DNA from 4 places in the Janthinobacterium sp. 67 genome. Region 3 is predicted to be linked to each of the others. Evidence: predicted binding sites of a transcription regulator. Region 3 holds the regulator's gene; each other region holds the start of a gene.
The links. Region 3 encodes FNR, which switches genes on or off when oxygen is low (the NO sensors DNR and NnrR bind a similar motif). Its sites were predicted from a motif close to TTGATNNNNATCAA; they were not measured.

Region 1: a site for FNR is predicted at 1,341-1,354, ahead of cydD (thiol reductant ABC exporter subunit CydD). Genes of this name have one in related genera too.
Region 2: a site for FNR is predicted at 2,954-2,967, ahead of CLU90_RS21755 (universal stress protein). Genes of this name have one in related genera too.
Region 4: a site for FNR is predicted at 2,199-2,212, ahead of CLU90_RS29760 (glycine-rich domain-containing protein). Genes of this name have one in related genera too.

The regions. Positions count from the first base shown of each region.
Region 1 is NZ_PGES01000001.1:392,644-397,085, forward strand. It holds gene CLU90_RS29800 (PEP-CTERM sorting domain-containing protein) at 1-431, opposite strand, end outside; gene CLU90_RS01795 (GbsR/MarR family transcriptional regulator) at 729-1,280, opposite strand; gene cydD (thiol reductant ABC exporter subunit CydD) at 1,420-3,105, shown strand; gene CLU90_RS01805 (amino acid ABC transporter ATP-binding/permease protein) at 3,102-4,442, shown strand, end outside.
Region 2 is NZ_PGES01000001.1:4,851,422-4,855,863, reverse strand. It holds rRNA gene CLU90_RS21770 (16S ribosomal RNA) at 1-359, opposite strand, end outside; gene CLU90_RS21765 (enoyl-CoA hydratase) at 730-1,506, opposite strand; gene CLU90_RS21760 (MFS transporter) at 1,583-2,884, shown strand; gene CLU90_RS21755 (universal stress protein) at 3,022-3,459, shown strand; gene mltA (murein transglycosylase A) at 3,492-4,442, opposite strand, start outside.
Region 3 is NZ_PGES01000001.1:4,122,818-4,127,259, forward strand. It holds gene ccoG (cytochrome c oxidase accessory protein CcoG) at 1-942, shown strand, start outside; gene CLU90_RS18445 (FixH family protein) at 1,089-1,613, shown strand; gene fnr (fumarate/nitrate reduction transcriptional regulator Fnr) at 1,617-2,375, opposite strand; gene CLU90_RS18455 (response regulator) at 2,615-4,442, shown strand, end outside.
Region 4 is NZ_PGES01000001.1:5,438,482-5,442,923, reverse strand. It holds gene CLU90_RS24345 (glutamine--tRNA ligase/YqeY domain fusion protein) at 1-77, shown strand, start outside; gene CLU90_RS24340 (sensor histidine kinase) at 293-2,140, shown strand; gene CLU90_RS29760 (glycine-rich domain-containing protein) at 2,343-3,056, shown strand; gene CLU90_RS24335 (hypothetical protein) at 3,144-3,383, opposite strand; gene CLU90_RS24330 (hypothetical protein) at 3,626-3,895, opposite strand; gene CLU90_RS24325 (hypothetical protein) at 4,072-4,332, opposite strand; gene CLU90_RS24320 (SDR family oxidoreductase) at 4,416-4,442, opposite strand, start outside.

The sequences.
Region 1 (4,442 bases), 3.7 Mb from region 3:
GTGAAGGTGGTGCCGGCAGCCACAGGGGCGGCCCAGTGGAACACGAGTTCTCCCTGCCCGAAGTGGATGGCCAAGTAGTCATAGGCGGCCGCGCTCGTATAAGAGTTGACGCCGCCGCTCAAGCCTCCCGTGGTGCCGGCGCTGCAGCCCGAGGTGGGGTTGTCGCAAATCGAGACGGCGGCGCCCAGGGTGGTGCCGAACACGCCATTGATGTAACCCTGGATGTCCGAGGGGCTCTGTGGCACCAGATTGTCGTCATAATATTTCACCTGCAGTGCCGGCGACGGCGAATAGGTGACGGTGCTGCCGGCGATGACGAAACCGCTGGCCGGCCCCACGTCCACCCACGTGGCAGCCTGTGCTGCGCCAGCCAGTACCGTTACGGCAGCCAGCATGGATGCCTTGATGGCAATGCTCTTTACGCTTTTCATGAAAATCCCCTTGTGCTTGAGACAGTCGCTTCATCGTGTTGGGACGCGTCCCTACATGCCGGGGAAGTCATCCCATTGCCCGTTTTTATCTATTTCCTGTGCGTAGAGAGTACGCAAATGCAAGCTTACTCTTGATATAAATTAATACAATTTAAATAATACTATTGGTTCAGTTGACAACATCGCATACGGCTATGTATGGCTGTGCTAGTAATGGTCAACATGACGTGGGGAAATGGCGTGACAAGGCGCGCCAGCTTGTGCTGGCGGCGTCCCGGTTGTGGCGAGGGGAGGGCTTCAGTCGCTGTTGTTGCTGACGCCAAACAGGCGATCCTTGGCGTTGAGCAGCTTTTGTACCTTGGCGCCCATTTTCATCAGTTGCGCCATCGATTCGGGCGACAGGCGCTGCAAGTCGTCGAACCAGGTGTTGGCCAGGTCGACCAGTTCATACATTTCGCGCATGCGTTCCTGCGCATACTGGTCGACTGGCTCCGTGGCCGGCGCCAGCAGCGATTCGCGCAGCACCGTCAGGGTGGGCGCCACTTCGCGGCGGCGGCGCTCGGCGGCCACGACGCGGAAGATTTGCCACACGTCGCCCAGCGAGGAGAAATACTCGCGCCGGTCGCCAGGTATACGCGACTGGCGTATCAAGCCCCAGCCCTGCAATTCCTTCAAGCCGATGCTCACGTTCGAGCGCGAAAAACTCAGGTGTTCGGCGATTTCATCCGCGTGCAAAGGGTGCTCCGCGACAAATAACAAGGCGTACACTTGTCCCACCGTACGGTTAAAGCCCCAGCGGCTGCCCATCTCGCCGAAATGGCTGACGAAGGTCAGGATCAGCGGCGTCATTTGGATATGTTGAGTTTTCATAATTATCTGAATTTTTTCACGCCATACTGGTGGGGTCAATTGATATATGTCATGTTTCGCAGTATTATACAAAATATCGAATTTACAGAAAATTCTGAAAACTCAAGAAGTATAGAAGATGCCGACCACGCCCTTGTCTCTGCCCCGCTTTATTCTTCCCCGTGCCGCCAGCCTGGCGCAAGGCGGTGCCGCCTTGCTGTGGCTGCCGCAAGCGGCTTTGCTGGCCTGGGCCGTGCAAGCCATGCTCGATGGCGCCGGCTGGCGCGCCGCGCTGGCGCCGGCCGCCGGCGTGCTGCTGCTGGGCGTGCTGCGCGCCGTCTGCGAAGCGTGGGGCGCGCGGCGCATGTATGCGGCGGCGCGCGCGCACCTGTCCACCTTGCGCGCGCAAGTGGCGCAAGCGCTGGCGCGCCGTTCGCCGCTGGACCGCCAGCGCGCCCAGTCGGGCCAGGCGGCCAGCGTCATCGCCGAACAGGCCGAAGCCATCGTGCCGTATCTGGTGCGCTACAAGCCCGCGCGCTGGAAGGTGATGCTCGTGCCGTTCGTGATCCTCGCCGTGGTGACGCCGCTGTCGTGGATCGCCGCGCTGATCCTGCTGATCGCCGCGCCCCTGATTCCTGTCTTCATGGCCCTGGTGGGCATGGGCGCGCAAGCGGCCAGCCGCGCGCAGATGGTGGAAATGGGCAGCATGAACGCCTTTCTGCTGGACCGCCTGCGCGGCCTGGCCACCTTGCGCGCGCTGGGCGCCGTCGACGCCACGGCCGAACGGCTGGACGCCTCCTCGCAATCCGTGCGCCGGCGCACGATGGTGGTGCTGCGCATCGCTTTTTTGTCGTCCGCCGTACTGGAATTGTTTTCCGCGCTCGGTGTCGCCATGGTGGCCGCCTTCATCGGTTTCTCCTTGCTGGGCAGCATCAATTTCGGCACCTGGGGCCGGGAACTGACCTTGGGGCAGGGCATGTTCATCCTGCTGCTGGCGCCCGCCTTCTTCGAGCCGCTGCGCGAACTGGCCGCCGTCTGGCACGACAAGGCGGCCGGCGAAGCGGGTCTGGCCAGCTTGCACGACCTGGCGGCCGATGGCGTGCCCCTGCCTGGCGCTGGCGTGGAAGTGGCGGCCGTCTCGACCGCCGCCATGGCCGTGGCGGCGCCCGCCGTGGACCTCCAGCAATTGCGCTTTGCCCATCCGGGCGAAGCGCCCGTGTTCGACGGCTTCGACCTGGCCGTGCGCGCGGGCGAACACGTGGCCCTGCTGGGTGCCAGCGGCGCGGGCAAGACCACCTTGCTGTCCCTGCTGGCCGGCCTGCTGCCCGCCAGCGGCGGCGAGATCCGCATCGGCGGCGTGCGCCTGACCAACAGCACCGTCAATACCTTGCGCCAGCGCATGGCGTGGATGGGCCAGCGCCCCCACGTGTTTGCCGCGTCCGTCAGCCAGAACGTGACCCTGGGCCGCGTGGGCGCCAGTGCCGCGCACGTGACGCAGGCGCTGCACCTGGCCGACCTGGCTGCCGTGGCGCAGGCGCAGCCGGCCGTCATGCTCAGCGATGGCGGTCAGGGCTTGTCCGGCGGCGAAGCCGTGCGCCTGGCCCTGGCCCGCGTGGCCATGCATCCGCATGCGGATTTGCTGCTCGTCGATGAACCGACGGCCCACCTGGATAGCGAAACGGCGGCGCGTGTGACGGACGCCCTGCTGGCACTGGCGCAAGGCAAGACGATGATCGTCGCCACGCACGACCCCGTGCTGGCTGGCCGCCTGCAGCGCACGGTGCAGGTCGATGCGCATGCCCAAGTGCAGGAGTTGCGCGCATGAAAACTTCACTCATATCGAACCCCGTCTTGCGGCAATTGCTGCTGGCCCAGCCCTGCAAGCTGATCGGCGGCGCCTTGCTGGCGGCGCTGACGGCGGTGGCCGGCATGGCATTGCTGGGCTTGTCCGGCTGGTTTATCACGGCCACCTCGATTGCCGGCCTGCACGCCTCCACCGCCATTGTCTTTGACGTGTTCGGCCCGTCGGCCGGCATCCGCCTGCTGGCCATCGGCCGCACGGGCTCGCGCTATGCGGAGCGGCTCGTCACGCACGACGCCACGTTTGCCGCGCTGGCCAGCATCCGCGTGCGGCTGTTCCGCGGCTGGTCGCGCCCGCAAGCGGCGAGCCGCCTGCTGCGCCAGCCGGCCAAGCTGCTGTTCCGCCTGACGGCCGATATCGACGCGCTCGAATCGCTGTACTTGCGCCTGCTCGTGCCCGCCTTCACGGCCCTGTGCGCGGCCTTGCTGGCCGGTGTGGCGCTGGGCGCGATGCAGTGGCAGCTGGGCCTGGGTCTGGCCGTGTGGCTGCTGGCCGCCGGCGGCGGCATCGGCTGGATCGTCGCGCTACGCGCCCGCCGTCCCTCCATCGTGCGTTCGCGCGCCATCGAAAAATTGCGTTCCGGCGCCATCGACCTGGTGGCCGGCCAGACGGATCTCGTGATGGCAGGCCGCATCGACGCCCAATGCGCGGCGCTGGGGCAGATCGACCGTTCGCTGGCGCAAGCCGATTTTGCCCTGCTGCGCCTGGAAACGGCGGCCGGCGCCGCGTATGGCGTGGCCGGCAGCGCGACCCTGGCTGGCGTGCTGCTGGCCGTGGCCGCGCTGGTGGAACAGCAGACGATGAGTTTGCCGCTGGCGGCCCTGGCTTTGCTGATCGCCCTGACGGCCGTGGAACCGTTTGCGGGACTGCGCCGCGGCACCCTGGAAGCGGGACGCATGCTGCTGGCCATGCGCCGGCTGGCGCCGCGCCTGGAGGTTGAAGAGATCGCCGCGCCGCCGGCTGACTGCGTACCGGGCTTGCGCCTGGACCACGTCAGCGCCGCCCATGCGGGCAGCCATGCCGCCATCTTGCATGATATTTCCCTGCACATCGCGCATGGCGAGCGCGTGGCCTTGATCGGCCCCAGCGGCGCGGGCAAGTCGACCTTGCTGGCCATCACCGCGCGCGAACTGGCGCCCCTGTCGGGCAAGGTGGCCGCGCCGCGCGCCTGCCTGTTCATGCAGAAGACGGAATTGTTCCAGGACAGCTTGCGCGACAACCTGCGCCTGGCCGACCCGTCCGCCAGCGATGCGCAGCTGTGGGCGGCGCTGCAATCGGCCGGTCTGGATGACGAGGTGCGC
Region 2 (4,442 bases), 730 kb from region 3:
ATTCCCCACTGCTGCCTCCCGTAGGAGTCTGGACCGTGTCTCAGTTCCAGTGTGGCTGGTCGTCCTCTCAGACCAGCTACTGATCGATGCCTTGGTAGGCTTTTACCCTACCAACTAGCTAATCAGATATCGGCCGCTCCACGAGCATGAGGTCTTGCGATCCCCCACTTTCATCCTTAGATCGTATGCGGTATTAGCGTAACTTTCGCTACGTTATCCCCCACTCCAGGGTACGTTCCGATATATTACTCACCCGTTCGCCACTCGCCACCAGAGCAAGCTCCGTGCTGCCGTTCGACTTGCATGTGTAAGGCATGCCGCCAGCGTTCAATCTGAGCCAGGATCAAACTCTTCAGTTTAATCTCTGTTACTTTGCCATTTTATTGGCACCGTCTTGCGACGGGTCGCTCACTCAAAAAACTGACAGGCTACTTCCGGAGAAGTATCCTATTTCATTATTTCTTGTGAACATTTGATATTTTAAGTTAGACGCCAATCCGAAGATTGACGCTGCACTTACATCAAATGCCCACACTTATCGACTGTTAATTGTTAAAGAACTGTATTCGGTTACTGCTTTCGCGCTATCGACAAAGCGTTGTGTTTGTCAGCTGCGAAGAAGGAAGAGTATGAAGCGTTTGCAGCATTTCGTCAACCTTCTTTTGCTCCCCGTTTTTACTCTGCAACACCATGTTTTGTGTGCGTCGTTTTGCGAGGAGGCGAATCATATCAAAGACCGTCGAAGTTTGGCAAGCGCTTTTCCAGGAAAGCATGCATGCCTTCTTTTTGTGCAGGCGTACCGAAAGCAGCCTGGAACAAGCGGCGCTCGTAGGCGACGCCATCGGTCAAGGTGGTTTCAAAGGCGCGGTTGACGCAATCCTTGATCATCATGGCAACCGAGGTCGGCATGGCGGCGATGGTCTTGGCGGCGGCCAGGGTTTCTTCCAGCAATTTATCGGCCGGCACCACGCGCGACACGAGGCCGATGCGTTCCGCCTCGGCGGCATCGATGGTGCGCGCCGTCAGCAGCAGGTCCATGGCCTTGGCCTTGCCAATGGCGCGCGGCAAACGCTGCGTACCGCCCGCGCCCGGCGTGACGCCAACCTTGATTTCCGGCTGGCCGAACTTGGCGCTGTCGGCGGCGATCAGGAAATCGCACATCATGGCCAGTTCGCAACCGCCACCGAGCGCATAGCCGGCCACCGCGCCCACCACGGGTTTGCGCACGCGCAGGATATGCTCCCAGTTGCGGCTGATGTAGCCCTGGGTATAGGTGTCTGGATAGGTATAGTCGGCCATGGCGGCGATGTCGGCACCGGCGGCAAACGCTTTTTCGCTGCCCGTGAGTACGATGCAGCCGATATTATCATCCGCATCGAACTTCAGCAAGGCGTCGCCCAGCTCATTCATCATGTTCTCATTCAATGCATTGAGCGCCTTGGGGCGGTTCAGGCGGATGACCGCCACTTTGTCCTGGATGTCGATGATCAGGTCTTCGTATTGCATGGTGTCTCCTCTCGATGAACGGTGCAACGATTGTAGCGGCTAACGGCAGCGGCGCGGCAGGTGCGCTGCTATTATTGTGAGCCCGATCTTTTTTATCGAGCAGCATATTTTTTCTTCCTTCTTCCAGTATTGCGCCCGTTACCTGCGCGGCGACGGCAGCGCCGCCAGCGTCAATTTTCGCCGCCTGTGGTTCAGCAACGGCCTCAATTGCTTCGGCGCCCAGATCACCTCGCTGGCCCTGCCCCTGTGCGCGGTGCTCTTGCTGCATGCGACGCCGGAACAGATGGGCGTGCTGGTCGCGCTGCAGGCGCTGCCGTTCGCCCTCTTCGGCTTGCCCGTCGGCGTGCTGCTGGACCGGCGCAGCAAGCACCCGATCATGCTGTTCAGCGAAAGCATGTCGGGCCTGGCCCTGGCCAGCGTGGCCGTGGCCTACTGGTGCGGCGTGCTGTCGATGCCATGGTTATATATAGTGGGCTTCATCATCGGCACGGGCTTCGTCGTCGGTGGCGGCGCCGAACAGGTGTTTCTGACCTTCCTCGTGGGCCGCGACGGCTTGATCGATGCGCAATCGAAATTTGCCGCCACCGAATCGGCTTCGCGCCTGATCGGTCCCGGCCTGGCCGGCGTGCTCGTGCAAGTGCTGTCGGCGCCCGTCGCCATCCTGTGCACGGCGTGCGGCTATCTGGTTTCCGTCTTCAATCTGCGCGCCATGAGCGTGCGCGACCCGCGCCCCGCGCCGTCAAGCAAGCACGCTTTGCGCGACATCGCCGACGGCTTGCTGTTCGTCTGGCGCGAACCGCTGCTGCGCGCGCTGGCCTGGGGCGCCGGCATCTGGCATTTCCTGTTTTACGCCAGCATGGCCTTGACGGTACTGTTCGCCACGCGCGACCTGGGCATGAGCCCCGGCGTGTTGGGCATGACGCAAATGCTCGGCGGCGCCGGCGTCCTGCTCAGCGCTTTCATTGTCAAGCCGTTGACCAGGCGCTATGGCACGGGCCGCACCATCCTCATCGGCTTGGCCTCCACGTCCGTGTGTTTTGCCCTGACGCCGACGATTCCCGCCGCGCTGTTCGGTAGCGCAGCGGCCAGCGCCGTCGCCTATGCCGTTCTGATGTTCTTTTTCGATTGCGGCGTGATGCTGTTCTTTATTCCCTACCTGGGCTTGCGCCAGAAGGTTACGCCCGACCCCATGCTGGGCCGCATGACGTCGACCATGCGCTTCCTGACGGTGGCCACGGCGCCGCTGGGCGCGCTGGCCGCCGGCTGGGTAGCAGAACATTTTGGCGTGCGCAATGGCCTCGCTTGCATCGCGGCAGGCAGCATCGTGTTGACGGTGGCCATGGTGTGGGGCACGCCGCTGCGTAGAGTGCGCACCTGAAGCGGTGAACGGGAATACACTGGCAAAAGATTGCCTTGGCGACACTATTCACGCCAAAGCCTGTGAGGTTTGATTTATATCAAGGTTTTAATTGATGTAAATCCATAAGCTGTCTTACATCACTTGAGGAGCACGCTATGTTTAACACCATCTTATTTCCCACCGACGGCTCGCCGTTGTCCGACAAAGCCGCCGAGACCGCCCTCGCCTTCGCCCAATTGAACAAGGCCAAGCTGGTCGCCATCAGCGTGGTGCAACCGTTCCCGTTCTCGCCGATGGCGGACGGCGGCATCGTGCTCGACGCCAGCCTGTATGAACAGCAGATGCAGGAAGCGTCGCAACGCGCCATCGACAAGATCGGCGCAGCGGCGCGCGCCGCCGGCGTGCCTTTCGAAGGCGTGGTCGCCGTGTCGCCGAGCCCGCACGATGAAATCGTCAATGCGGCGCAGACCTACCATTGCGACATCATCCTGATGGCCTCGCATGGCCGCAAGGGTTTGAACAAGCTGTTCGTGGGCAGCGAAACGCAAAAAGTGCTGGCCCACACCCATTTACCCGTGATGGTCTTGCGCTAAGTCACACCTCGAACTGCCCGGCGACGCTTTCCCTAGCGCGCCGGCGCCTGCTTCGGCAACAACACCCACACGGCGCCGCTCTGCTTCATGCGGCCCGCATTCTCGGCCGCTTCCGCGCCAAAGCCAAAGAAATAATCGACACGGATAGGCCCGCGAATGGCGCCGCCCGTATCCTGCGCCATCACCAGGCGCTGCATGGGAATCTCGCTATTGGCTTGCGTGGTGGCCAAAAACACGGGTGCGCCCAGCGGCAAAAAGCGCGAATCGATGGCCACCGAGCGCTGCGGCGTCAGCGGCACGCCCAGCGCACCCTTCGGCCCCACTTTCGGGTCGGGCAGGCGCTCTTCCTTGAAGAACACATAGCTGGGATTGGCGTTGAACAACTCATCCTTGCGCGTGGGATGGCCAGCGATCCACGCCTTGATGCCTTGCGCGGACGCCTGGCTCAGGGTCAGTTCGCCCTTGTCGACCAGGTAGCGGCCGATCGATTTGTACGGATGGCCGTTCTGGTCCGCATACGCCACGCGCACGGTTTCCTGCGTATCGGTCAGCTGCACGCGCCCGGATCCCTGCACTTGCAGGAAGAAGGCCTCGACTTCGTCATCCACCCACAGCAATTCCTTGCCCGTGACGGACGTGGCGCGTTCGATGTCGGCGCGCGTCGCGTACGGCACCACCTTCTTGCCGACCAGCTTGCCACGCAAGCGCATGTTTTTCAGTTCCGGATACACGCCGGACAAATCCACCGAGACGAGGTCGTCGGGCACCTTGTACAGCGGTGTCTGGTATGGACCGCCCCGCTTGCGCGCACCGTGCAGCAGCGGTTCGTAATAGCCGGTCACGAGGCCGGTGCTGGCGCCATCGGCCGTGATGACTTGATTGGGCACGAAGAAGGTCTCGAAGAACAGGCGGATGGCCTTGTCGCTATCGGCATTCACCTGGCGCGCGATCGTGCACGATTCCTTCCAGTCCGGACGTTTCAC
Region 3 (4,442 bases):
CTGGTATGGGGCGCCATCGCCCTGTGGACGGGCTTTACCTTTGTCGGCTACTTCACGCCGATCAAGGAACTGGCGCGCGAGGTGACCACCCTCAATTTCGGTCCCTGGGAATGGTTCTGGGTCTTGTTCTACAGCCTGGCAACTTACGGCAACGCGGGCTGGCTGCGCGAACAGGTGTGCAAATACATGTGCCCCTACGCGCGCTTCCAGAGCGCCATGTTCGACCAGGACACCCTGATCATCACCTACGATGCCAAGCGCGGCGAACCACGCGGCGCCATGAGCAAGAAGGCCGGCAACAACGACAAGCTGGGCGACTGCATCGATTGCACCCTGTGCGTGCAGGTGTGTCCGACCGGCATCGATATCCGCAACGGCCTGCAGTATGAATGCATCGGCTGCGCCGCCTGTGTCGATGCCTGCAACAGCGTGATGGACAAGGTCGAGCGGCCGCGTGGCCTGATACGCTACAGCACCGACCATGCGATGGAAAACAACTTCAATTCGAAGCAGATCCGCCAGCGCGCCATGCGCCCGCGCGTGCTGATCTACACGTCCATCCTGGCCCTGATCATCATCGCCGTATGTACCTCGCTGGCCCTGCGCACGCCCCTGAAAATGGACGTGATCCGCGACCGCGGTTCGATGGGACGCGAAGTGGAAGACGGCATGATCGAAAACGTCTACCGCCTGCAGATCATGAACACGTCCGAGCAAAGCCAGCATTTCAAGATCAGCGCTTCCGGCTTGCCGGGCCTGACCTTGCTGACGCGCGAAGAAGTGACCTTGCAGCCGACGGAAACGCTGGGCTGGCCGATCCGCCTGCGCGTGCCGCACGGCGTGGGCGAGAAGGGCTCGAACAAGATTGCGATCGAATTGCAATCGCTGGACGACCCGTCGCTGCACGTGCGCGAAAGCGCGGTCTTCATCGTGCCGCGGTGATGTTGATTCGGGGTCGGCCCCTCTGGGTCCGACCCCGGTATTTCGCCGTAGGGGTAGCATTCAACATGCGGTAGGTTTACTGTATTTTCAACCCAGAAGCAAAAGCTGGGGTCAGACCCAAAGGGTCTGCCCCCAAGGAGAACAAAATGTCCGACAGTCTGAAACTGCAAGCCCCCGTTGCCCCGTGGTACAAGCACCGCTGGCCATGGCTGCTGATGATCGGCCCCGGCCTGTCCGTGGTCGTCGGCAGCTTCATGGGCTATATCGCGTTTACGCAGCCCGACGCGCTGGTGGTGGGCGATTATTACAAGCAAGGCAAGGCGATCAACCAGGATTTGAAGCGCGACACGATCGCCAGCGACCTGGCCATGGATACGAGCCTGTCATACGACGTGGCGCAGGCGCGCCTGAGCGGTTCCGTGCACAGCTTCGGCAAGGCCTATCAGGCTCCTTTGCTGCTGCACCTGGCGCATGCGACCCTGCCGGAAAAGGATATCAAGCTGCTGGTGCAGCCCGATGCGGCCGGCAATTTCTCGGTCGCCCTGCCGATGCTCGAACGCAGCCGCTGGCAGGTGCTGGTGGAAAACGACAAGCGCGAGTGGCGCCTGTCCGGCATATGGACCTGGCCCGTGCAACGCAGCATCGCGCTGCGCGCGGATGAAGAGCTATAAAGCTTATTTACAGACGTCCGTGCCTGCCGTAATGGCTTTCAGCTTGGCAGGCTGCAAGATCTCGATCTCGCGGTTCGACACGCGCAGCCAGCCTTCCTTCTTGAATTTCGACAATAAACGGCTGACGCTCTCGATGGTCAGGCCCAGGTAGTTGCCGATTTCCTCGCGCGACATGCGCAGCTGGAAATTGCTGCCCGAATAGCCGCGCGCCTCGTAGCGCGACGCCAGGTTGACGATGAAGGCGGCAAAACGCTGCGTCGCCTGCATATTGCCAAGCAACAGCATGACACTTTGCTCGCGCGTGATTTCCTGGCTCATCATGCGGTGGAAATGACGCAGCAGGGTCGGCATATTGCCCAGCAATTGTTCCAGGCTGGAAAACGGGATTTCACACACTTCGCTGTCTTCCAGCGCCACCGCATTACAGTGGTGGCGGTCGGCGCTGATGGCGTCCATGCCCAGCAGTTCGCCGGCCATCTGGAAACCCGTCACCTGCTCTTCGCCACCGGGATTGATCTGATAGGTCTTGAAGTGTCCCAGGCGGATCGCGTACAGGTTCTGGAACGAGTCGCCGATGCGGAACAGCGAGGCGCCGCGCACGATCTTGCGGCGGCGGCCGATGATCTGGTCCAGCCTGTCCATGTCGCCCACATCGAGGCCCATCGGCAGGCACAATTGATGCATGCTGCAGGTCGAGCATCGCGCACGCAACGCTTCCACGGTTACTGTGGGCAAGGTTGGAGTGAGTAGCGCTTCAGTCATGTCGGTACCTTTTAGAAAATGCAACAACAAGTTTACTGCATACAGGGTTGCCGTGTGCCAATTTCACGGTAATTTCGGCGAATAAACGACGTCCAGCCTTTAATTATATGGCAACATCGTCACAAGCCCATGCGAGGAGGGGCATTTGCGCGGTGCCGCTTGCCAAGTTGATGTATTGATAGGAAAATTCCTAACAGCATTATCTGCCGCCTGTGCCGCCCGGTACTGAAAAGGAAATCATGAAGCCTCTCGGCATCAAAGCAAAAGTCGCGCTGGCCACCAGCCTGACCTCGATCGCCATGATCGCGCTGGTCACCATGATCCAGGTGCGGCACATGCGCGACGACTTCACGCGAGTACTGCTGAGCCAGCAGTCTTCCCTGATCAGCCGCACCGCAGCCGAGCTCGACGACAAACTGGGCATGCTGCTGCAGATCGTCACCCTGACGGCCAGGCAGCAGCCGCCGGAATTGATCGCCCAGCCGGCCCAATTACGCGAATACTATTCGCGCCGCTCGATGCTGGTGCTGTTCGACGACGTGCTGGTGCTCGATGCGCAGGGCGCTGTCGTGGCCGACATGCCGGAAGTGGCGGGGCGCGCCGGCATCAACGTCGCCGAACGCGAGTATTTCCAGACCGTCCTGCGCACGCGCCAGCCCATGATCACGGAACCCATGCTGGGCAAGTCGAGCGGCATGCCCATCGTGCAGATGGTGGCGCCCGTGCTGGCCGCCGATGGCCAGGTGGCCGGCGTGGTGATCGGCGTGCTGCGCCTGTACAAGGACAATCTGCTGGGACGTCTGCGCACGGAAAAGATCGGCAAGAGCGGCTATTACTTCATCCTCACGCGCGGCGCCGTGCCGCGCTACGTGCTGTACCCCGATACCAGCCGCTTGTTGCAGCCGCGCCAACCGAACGCCAACCCGACCACCACCCAGCTATTGAAGGAAGATGGCGAAGGCAGCATGGTCAGCACCAACAGCCGCGGCGTCACGGCCGTCAACAGCTTCAAGCGCCTGAAATCGGTGAACTGGCTGCTGGCCGCCTCGCTGCCCGTCGACGACGCCTTCGAACCGTTCGACGGCGTGCTGTACCGGCTGGTGCTGTGGAGCATCCTCGCCTCGCTGCTGGCCGCTGCCGTTCTGGGCTGGGTCACCGTGCGCCTGCTGTCGCCGCTGGTGCGTTTGCGCGACACCTTGCTGGCCCTGCGCACCAGCGGCAGCCGTTTCACCCCCGTGCCGGTGCGGCAGCGCGACGAGATCGGCGAACTGACGGAAGCGTTCAACGGCCTGATGAGCGAACGCGACCGCCTGCAGCAGGAACTCGAATCGCGCGCGGCCGAGCTGGAGCAGGAGCGCGACCGGGCCGAGGCGGCCAACCGCGCGAAGAGCGATTTCGTGGCCAACATGAGCCATGAAATCCGCACGCCCCTCAATGCCGTGCTGGGCATGGTGTATTTGCTGGGCAATACCAAGCTCGATACGGAACAGCGCAAGTATCTGACCATGGTGCGCGTGGCGGGCCAGTCGCTGCTGGGCATCCTCAATGACGTGCTCGACTATTCGAAGATCGAGGCGCGCCGCATGGAATTGTCGCCCGTCGAATTCGACCTCGACGAAGTCATGAATACCCTGGCCACGACGATGACGATGAACGCGGGCGAAAAGGAGCTGGAACTGGCCATCGCCGTCGAGCCCGACGTGCCGCGGCGCCTCGTGGGCGACGCCCAGCGCCTGCAGCAGATTCTCGTCAACCTGGCCGGCAACGCCATCAAATTTACCGAGAACGGCGAAGTGGTGGTGGCCGTCAGCCTGGCCGAAAGCGAAAACGGCCGCGCCTGGCTGCGCTTCGAAGTGCGCGACACGGGCATCGGCATGACGGAATTGCAGCAACAGCAGCTGTTTGCCGCGTTTTCGCAGGGCGACCAGAGCATCACGCGGCGCTTCGGCGGCACGGGCCTGGGCCTGGCCATCAGCAAGCAGCTGATCCACATGATGGGCGGCGACATCGCCGTCGCCAGCAGCGAAGGCAAGGGCAGCCGCTTCTGGTTCAGCGTGCCCTTCGAGA
Region 4 (4,442 bases), 1.3 Mb from region 3:
GGGTCGACAGCCAGCCGGGCAAGCCCGTCTTCAACCGCATCGTCACCCTGAAAGACAGCTGGCAGCCCGCCAAATAAGAGCTGGATGGCACACACACAAAAACCGCTGCGGCGGTTTTTTTTTCGTTTCAACAACATATGTCACTGAGAATATTGCCTGTTGACTACATTCACAATAATTTTGTATATTAGGCAGCTATTGAGCAATTTGCAATTTCGATAGCGCTTGTACAACGCAGTCCAGCCACCGCCATCCAGGCGGCACCCGATTCCTCCTCCTGATGCGGATGGCAATGTCTTCTACTGCCGGCGAACACCCCTTATCTGCTGAAAAAAGACCGCTGTGGCTGCTCGGCTTCGTGATGTCGATGATGGCAGGTCTGCTGTTCTACATGGCCGCCTCGCTGTCGGTCGAAAGCGACGCCAGCGACCTGTTCGACAACCTGGCGCGCAATACCCGGAAAAACATCGAATCGCGCGTCCAGTCGTATGCCAATCTGCTGCGCGGTACGGCCAGCCTGTTCCACGCCAACGAACACGTGAGCCGCGAGCAATTCCACCGCTACGTGGAAAATATCGCCCTGCAACAGAACTACCCGGGTGTGATGAACCTCAATTACAGCCAGGAACTGGACGAAGCGCAGCGCCCCGTCTTCGAAGCGGCCATGCGGCGCGACTATCCGCCCGGACGCGATGGCTATCCGGCGTTTGCCATCCATCCGCCCGCCCCGCGCTCCCATTATTCCGTGCTCGTGTACATCGAGCCGATTGCCAGCGCCCCGGAAAAATATGGCTATGACATCGCCTCGCGTCCCCTGATCGCCGAAGCGCTGGCGCAGTCACGCGATTCCGGCAACATCAGCAATTCCGGCGTGCCCGTGCCGATGCAAGGCCGTCCCCAGCTGACGGGCATGGCCATGCGCCTGCCTGTGTACCGCTACGGCATGCCGACCGATACCGTGGAGCAGAGGCGCGCGGCGTACCAGGGCTCCGTCGGCATCGGCTACGACCTGGTGACGATGATGCGCAGCGCGCTGGCCGACATGCCGGTGCGCAACGTCCGCCTGACCCTGTTCGATATCGGCCCGCAGGCGCGCGCACCGCTAGACTTACCACACGACATGCGCCCCATCTTCGACAGCACGACGGCGGGCATGCATGCGCCATGGTGGCTGCCCGGCAGTTCGGGCCGCTACCTGAGCAGCACGATGCTAATCAAACACAATGGCCGCGTCTGGCAAGCGCTGTTCAGCGTGCGCAAGAGCGACCTGTACACGCGCTTCGACGCCTTTTTGCCATGGCTGGCCCTGCTGACCGGTTTCGCCAGCGCCATGCTGCTCTACATGCTGTTCCATACCCTGGCCTCGTCGCGCCGGCGCGCCATCCAGATGGCCAACGGCATGACGGAGGAATTGCGCGCCAGCCAGATTCGCTTGCAGCTGTCGCACCAGAAACTGCGCCGCCTGGCGGCCCACGCCGACCAGATCAAGGAAGAAGAACGCAAGCGCATCGCGCGCGAAATCCACGACGACCTGGGGCAGAACCTGCTGGTCTTGCGCATCGACGCCGACATGCTCGCTTCGCGCACGCAACGCCGCCACCCGCGCCTGAATGCCCGCGCCCGCTCGACCCTGGAACAGATCGACGCCACCATCAAGAGCGTGCGGCAAATCATCAACGACTTGCGCCCTACCGTGCTGGACCTGGGCGTGAATGCGGCCGTCGAATGGCAGGTGGCGCAATTTCGCCTGCGCACGGGCATCGACTGCGAGGTGAGCGAAAGCCACGACGACATTTGCCTCAGCGATCAATGCGCGACGGCCCTGTTTCGCATCCTGCAAGAGTCGCTGAGCAATATTTCCCAGCATGCCCATGCCAGCCGCGTGCAAGTGAAGCTGGAAAAGTGCCGCGATACCGTATCGATGAGCATCAGCGACAACGGCGTGGGCGCGGCCATCGACGGGCGCAACAAGCTGGGCTCGTTTGGCCTGGTAGGCATCGAGGAACGCATCAAGTTGTTAGGTGGAACTTTTTACATCGAAAGCAGCCCCGGCGCCGGCATGAGCGTGCACGTCAGCGTGCCGCTGGGCGCGGACGCCACCGCGTTTCCCTACCAGGAAGAAAGCAGGGCCAGCAGCTGACAGGCGGGTGCCCGCATGAAACAAGCTCAGCTTGCATATTTCGTAATTAGATGCAATATTGATGTAGAACAATTCAGCGCCCGCCCGCCATGGGCCAGGCATTCCTCGACCATTTGCCAGGAGTACACAACCGCCACACAAGCGCCGCTCTCCCTTGTTTCACCGTATTTCCCACAACGCTCTTTTTTACCAAAGGACATTCATGGATACGAACGACAGTTTCAAGGCAATTGCCGATTTGAATTTGGACGCGATCAAGGTCAAGCTGATGCACCGGGAATCAGGCGAAGGATGGAGCCTGGAAAAGGCGAATGCGGTGGAATTCGAATACCGCCGCTTCCTGATCCTGATGAAACAGTTTCCGGAAGAAGAAACGGCGCCTTTGATGGACGTCGATACCTTCTGGCACTACCACATCCTCGACACCCTGAAATATGCGGCGGACTGCGAACAGGTGTTTGGCTACTTCCTCCATCACTTCCCCTACATCGGCTTGCGCGGCGAAGACGACGAAGCGGCGCACCATCGCGTGGGCGAGCGCATGAAGCAACTGTATGAGCAAACGTTCGGGGAAGATTATATCCGCGCAGAAACGGCGTATTCGGGGCGCGCCGTACAGGCGGCGTATTCGGGCCGTGCCGTGCAGGCGGCATATTCGGGACGTGCGGTACAGGCGGCGTATTCGGGACGTGCGGTACAGGCGACGGCATACTCGGGCCGGGCCGTGCAAACGGCGTTTTCCAGTGCGGCGGTACAGGCGACGGCGTATTCGGGCCGCGCGACCGGGGCTGCCGGCACCGCATTTTCCAGCGCGCCTGCCTCACTGACGGCGGCGGTGGTCAAATCGTCTTCGACTGGCCTGGAATTGGGGCGCTTCTATGTTGATCGTCCGGTACTGAACCGCGACACGCAATAGAAAAGCGGAAAACAAATGTGGCTGCCGCACGCGGCAAGCCTGACTTACCCAGACGGCACCTCTCAGTTTGCCGTCTGTCAGGCGCTCTTAGGCAGCCATCAACTCGCGCAGTTCACGAATGCTGAAATCGCTGATTTCATGCATGCGGATGAGGATCGTGGCGCCGATCGGCAAGGTGTTGTGACGAATCTTGCTGATAACAGGTGGCGCCACTTCCAGAGCTCGCGACAAGGCGGCATCGTTTTTCAACTGCAGCTTGTCGATGATCGCATCGAGGACGCGATTCGGGTTGTAGGTAGGCAAAGAGGTAATTTGTTTGAGAGACATGATCAAAAATCCGTACTTGTTGTATTAGAGCAAGAAAAAACAGAATGTCTCCTCTGCACTAATTCAGGGTAAACACACTAAAAAGCGCCATCACTTATGCGGATTTTACGCCGCAAACAATATAATACACGCTATTGTTGATTTTTGCGTAACTTAAAGCAAAATTGTGATAATTGAAGAGAATTGACGCACTTGGGATGTGCTAGAGGATAACTCAAATCGGAAAAATTTGCTGCAAGTCATCAATTTTTACAATGAGGAACGCCGCTACGCATGAGCCAGGCAATCGCCATGAGGGCACCCAAGCGAGCCATTTCGGCGGAAAGATGCCAGCCTCGCGCAGCCATGCCGGCCGGGGTGGCAGGAAGACAGGTACAGAGAAAATCGTCCGTGTGGCACCAGGCCAGTTGCCGGCGAATTTCATCGGGCGGTGGCGGCGGCTGCAGCGCATGTTCGCGGCGCCGCATATAGGCGCGCACTTGTTCCTTGCTGGGGTGATTCGTAGCTCGCATGGCTCGCTCCTGCTGACGGGAAACAGCGTCACGCTGGTTGTAGATGCAGAGCCCGCCACAAGAGCCCAGGCGCGCGACGACATTGCTCACCATATCGCCAGCACGCGATGACACGTTTGCGTTGCATCAATGGCAAGGCCCCGGTGTTGCGCCGAAGCCCGTACTGCCCCATCCATTTATTTCTTTTGCTGGCGCACGCGCTGTTGCTGTTTTTCCTGCGTTTGCTGCCGATTCTGCTTGCGCTCGAACAGGGTGACCGCATCTTTCTTGGCTTGCTCGACGGTACGCATTTCTTCATGCGCATCGTGCGGGACAAAGAATTCGGCGTCCTGCGCCGCCACGACCAGCTTGATGGCGGCGTCGTCATCGAGGTCGTACAGTTCCGTCAGGACGGTGGTGACCTCGTCCAGGTATGCTTCGTAAGTGAGGGTGCTCATGCTGTATTCCTTAAGTGAGTGGCGCGGCGCGGGAACGGCGCGCTGCGCGCCGGCCCAGCAAAGTGCGCAGATAACCGGCCATTTTACCCGATGCCGGCCCCGCCGGCCGC